2 regions of the Pseudoalteromonas sp. UG3-2 genome follow, and region 2 is predicted to be linked to the other one. Evidence: riboswitches for the same ligand, from Rfam matches in the RefSeq annotation. Region 2 holds a riboswitch; the other holds the start of a gene.
The links. A riboswitch is a leader RNA that binds a small molecule or an ion and turns the genes downstream of it on or off. The one in region 2 is predicted to bind cobalamin.
Positions count from the first base shown of each region.

Region 1 (2,395 bases), 380 kb from region 2:
GGAAAAATGGAAAATACACATATCTAATGTAAGGAAATAAACATGTCTAAAACAAATCTAAAAAAGTTTAAACAATTGAAGTTAGCCGACTTAAAAAAAGTAAGCGGTGGTGACTGTTATTATGATGGTAGGCGCTTTTCCGAGGGCGCTGAATTCAAAGGTAAGACATGTCAAGGAGGCGAATGGATGTGATGAAAAGGTTTTTATTAGCTTTGACAATTATTAGCTCTTCTTCATTTGTACTTGCGAATGACGCGGTGTTTGATGAGCAAAAGCATACCTTAAACGTTGAAGAAAAAGTGTATGATAGTAAAAAATATTGCTATTATGCTGACCAAGAATATTCGAAAGGGGCTGTGATGAAACAAGGCTCAAGCATAAAAGTTTGTGAAGTTGGTTCAGACGGCACTTTGATTTGGGTAAATCAGTAAAGATTAATTTATAAAATTTAAAGCCGCCGCCCGCGGCTTTTTTTGTTTTTTGTTTTTTGTTTTTTTGTATATGAATGGGTTTCGAGTCATTACCTTATGAAGCATATATTGTTGTAACACCCAATAATTTAATTGTGGGCGGCGCTTCGAAAGAGTATAATTTCGGCGTCGTCACATACTCTATGTAGCAAAAAAAGGGGCTAGATAATGTCTTTATTCTTACTGACTTTCGGTTTAATTATGCTTATCGCAGTTGCGATGGCCGTAGGCGTTATCGTGCAAAAGAAGTCAATGTCTAGCAGTTGTGGTGGTCTTGGCTCTATGGGTATCGATAAAGTATGTGACTGTGATGACCCATGCGATAAGCGCATCAAACGCATGCGTAAAGAGCAAATGTGGAAAGATAATCAAATTCTTTAATACCACCCAAAACGCAAGCTTAGCTTGCGTTTTTGCTTTTAGTCCAGCCTCAACGTCAATGTCTTATCACTATTATTCTGCCATGTTTTTATACTAATCTGGAGTGCAATTGCTGCACGGTTAACAATGACAACAGTTGTGTTTTAGACGTCTAGACTTCATAATGACCATAATTTATCGATTGGCAGATATTGGGAATGAGGTGCAAGTCCTCAACTGTCCCCGCAACTGTAAGTGATTTGCAAAGCGCAAATAACAAGTCAGATACCAAGGCCGTCGCAATACTTAAGCGGGCAGACTTAAGTCAAAGTCGAGTGCTGAATACCATACAGCATCGCTTTGCCATGCCCATGTTAGAGGTATTATGGCTCAAAGCGAACAATTTCATGTAGACCAGCTCGGTGTTACCTTTGGCAGCAAGCCGGTACTGTCAGACATTAGTTTTAGTGTAAAACACGGAGAGTTTATTGGCTTGGTCGGGCCCAATGGTGCGGGTAAATCAACCTTGCTGCGCGTTCTCTACCAGTTTCTTGTCGCCTCCACAGGCGCGGTGTATTTTAACGGCAAAGCCTTATCACAATGGTCAAAAAAAGCCTACGCCAAACAGATTGCCGTGGTATTGCAAGATATTCCAAGCGAATTTAATTTGCCTGTGTTCGATATGGTCAGCATGGGGCTGACTCCCAATAAGTCCTTACTAGCCAGTGTCACGACAGAAGAAAAGCACGCTGTCATGGAGGCATTGGAGCAGGTAGGTTTAGCCTACAAGGCGCAGCAATGCTTTAGCCTGTTATCGGGCGGTGAGAAGCAACGGGCAATGATTGCCAGAGCCATGGTGCAGCAGCCGCAGGTACTGATCATGGATGAGCCTACTAGTCATCTAGACATTAAGTATCAAATTCAAATTATGGAACTGGCCAAGCAATTGGGGGTAACTATTATTGCCTCTTTTCATGACCTTAACCTGGCCAGTGCACTATGTCACCGCTTACTGGTGTTGCAGCAAGGAAAACTCGTCGCCCAAGGCACACCAATGGCGGTAATAAGTGAAGAGTTGCTGAGCTCAGTATTTGGTGTTTGCGCCGAGGTAAGTGCAGTCAGTCATCCGCACTGTGACGATAAAGTCCCGCATATTCGCTTTCATTACGGTTATGTGCAATGAGCAGACACCTAATCACATTCATACTTTTACTGATCACCCTAGTTAGCGTTTGCTGTGCCTTGAAACTGGGGGCCGTGGAATTGCCTTGGCACGTCGTGGCTCAAGCGCTAATGGATTACAACGATCAGCAGCTCCAGCAAAAAATAGTGGTGGAGCTGCGTTTGCCACGAACGCTATTGGCGTTAGCGGCCGGGGCGGGTTTAGCCATTGCCGGATTAATTTTACAAACGGTGATGCGCAATCCACTGGCGGATCCCTATTTATTTGGTATTTCTTCCGGCGCCTCTTTTGCTGTTGTGGTGTTAATTACCTGGTTTGGCGTGCAATCAAGCCTTGCCATGTCAGCGGCTGCTTTTGTCGGTAGCATGTTGGCGATGGTGTT
Region 1 is NZ_JAWLJU010000002.1:3,196,113-3,198,507, forward strand. It holds gene R3P39_RS17555 (hypothetical protein) at 43-192, shown strand; gene R3P39_RS17560 (DUF1496 domain-containing protein) at 183-431, shown strand; gene nqrM ((Na+)-NQR maturation NqrM) at 639-851, shown strand; cobalamin riboswitch at 1,002-1,140, shown strand; gene R3P39_RS17570 (ABC transporter ATP-binding protein) at 1,216-2,013, shown strand; gene R3P39_RS17575 (FecCD family ABC transporter permease) at 2,010-2,395, shown strand, end outside.
Region 1: it holds a riboswitch for cobalamin, as region 2 does, so the genes downstream of both, R3P39_RS17570 (ABC transporter ATP-binding protein) here and R3P39_RS15700 (TonB-dependent receptor domain-containing protein) in region 2, are expected to answer to the same signal.

Region 2 (2,395 bases):
ACCGCTGAAGTCTGCGCGCTCAATATTGTATGGTACGTATTTCCACGCATCGTTTTGCTGGTAAACAATTTTATCGGAAATTCGATTGTCATAGAGTGCAATTTCAGCACGAACATCTGCACCAGAGTAGCTCACAATCAGTTCATTATTAGTAGCTTGTTCCGGAGCGATATTGGGGTTAGGTAAGTAATAAGGGCTATCGATGGTAAAGGCTTGCGATAAAGAAGGCGCCCGAAACGCCGTACCATGATTTAGCTTGATACTAATATCATTGCTCAGCCTTTTGCCAATGGCTAGGGTGTAGGTGTTGGCACGACCGTGAAAGTCATAATCATCGCTACGCAGCGCCACTTCTGCAAGCCAATTGTCATCATTATAAAATGCACCTAATGCAACCGAGAGGTTATCTCGTTGCGACTCAGAAAACTTTGCCGTTGAGGCACCAACATCTTCGTTTAGAAAGGTGATGTTACCAGTAAATAACAGCGCATCACTGAAGTGAAATTGTGACTGATATTCAAATTGGCTGCGCTTAGTCACATACGCGTTGTCATCGCTACTGCTACCGATTTGTTTATTTTCTTCTTGGCCATTACTAAATGCCACCTGCTGAGAAAAGGCATCATGACTTCTTTGCCAACTCAGTTTATTGGTGTAATTTTGAAAGCGATATTCATCACTGCCAAAGGCATCATACTCGCCCTTGCCTTCACTGTACTGCGAGCGCAGCGAGAAGAGTCCTGTGGCCCGATCGCCATAACTGATATTAACGCCCATATTGCTATTGCGGTAACCATCGCGGTCGTGGTTTTTGCTGGCTGCTAAGGCCGGATCTTTAGCGATGACATCATAGCCATCCGTCTCGACATACCCAGCATTGGCCGACACCTTCAGCAACTCTTTTTTATAATGCAGAGTCCCTTCAACGTCGGCGTAATTATTGCTGCCAGAAGTAACAGCAAGGGTGTTTTTACTGCCTTTACGACTGATGATATTGATCACTCCGGCAATGGCATCTGAGCCATAAATTGCCGCTTTAGCGCCGCGGATCACTTCAATACGTTCAATACTATTGAGCGGTATATTGCTTAATGAGGCCGCACCGGAATTAGCGTCAGACACGCGCACACCATCGACCAACACTAGGGTGTGCTTGGCATCATTGCCACGCAAAAATAGGCTGACACTCTGGCCCAAGCCACCATTGCGCACGGCTTGAATACCAGCCACGGTATCAAGCAACGAAATCACATCTAAGGCATTGCTTTTTTCAATGTCCTGACGCTGGATCACCGTCACGGCCGCCAGTGTGTCCGGTAAGGATTGCGTAAATTTATTCGCAGTAACACGAATGTGTTCTATGTTTTGCTCAGCGGTCGCCGAACACGAGATAATGGCAGCAACGGCTGCGCTAATAGCAGTTTTATTAACCATGGATTCCCCTAACTTGTACCCACCGTACAAGAACAAATAGTGACCACTCCAAGGCCGGTCTCCGGGCTGAGTAAGCGCTAAACAGCAGACTCACTTTACCGTTGCGGGGGCAGCGTTGGCCTTGAGCTCGATGACTTTCCTTTTCACTCGCACCAACTTCCCGATTATCTATACATTTGGCAACCCAGCTAGGTTGTGTATAGCACCTTGGAAATTCGCAGCTATTGTCTGGGGTTTCGGGAACAATGTCAATGGACGTCTAGAAATCTAGAAGCACCTTATTTAGCAAGGTGCTCACTATGGGGGATTAATCGCGGAAGTTTTTAAACTGGAAAGGTTGACCCAACTCACCTGAACGCACCAACTGCATCACTTCTTGCAAGTCATCGCGTTTCTTACCGTTGACTCGTACCGTGTCGCCTTGGATTGACGCTTGAACTTTGATTTTAGAATCTTTAATAAGCTTAACCAGCTTCTTAGCCATGTCTTTATCAATGCCCTGCTTTAACGTGACTTTGCGCGATACATTTTTGCCCGAACGCTCAATGTCTTTTAGCTCAAAACTGGCCACATCAAGGCCACGCTTAGCCGCTTTCGCCACTAACATATCGAATAACTGCATCACTTGGCTTTCGGCTTCTGCTTTAAGGTTAATCACTTCACCGCTTAATGAGATTTCGGCATCCACACCACGAAAATCGTAGCGCGTTTCGAGCTCTCTGGTGGCGTTATCGACTGTGTTTCTTGCTTCTGTCATGTCAATTTCAGACACAATATCAAATGAAGGCATCTGCTTCTCCTCAATTCATTTTGCCCCGATTATAGCACTGCGTGGCTGTACTGGTGGCGATTATTTTTATTTTTGCCCTACGACTTTAGGATGTTCACCCAATAGCCAGTTTTCAATGTTATACTGCTGGCTCACTCATACAGAAGTAGGATGTATTGTGACAAGGCGTGT
Region 2 is NZ_JAWLJU010000002.1:2,813,509-2,815,903, reverse strand. It holds gene R3P39_RS15700 (TonB-dependent receptor domain-containing protein) at 1-1,434, opposite strand, end outside; cobalamin riboswitch at 1,482-1,646, opposite strand; gene R3P39_RS15695 (YajQ family cyclic di-GMP-binding protein) at 1,742-2,224, opposite strand; gene R3P39_RS15690 (VanZ family protein) at 2,382-2,395, shown strand, end outside.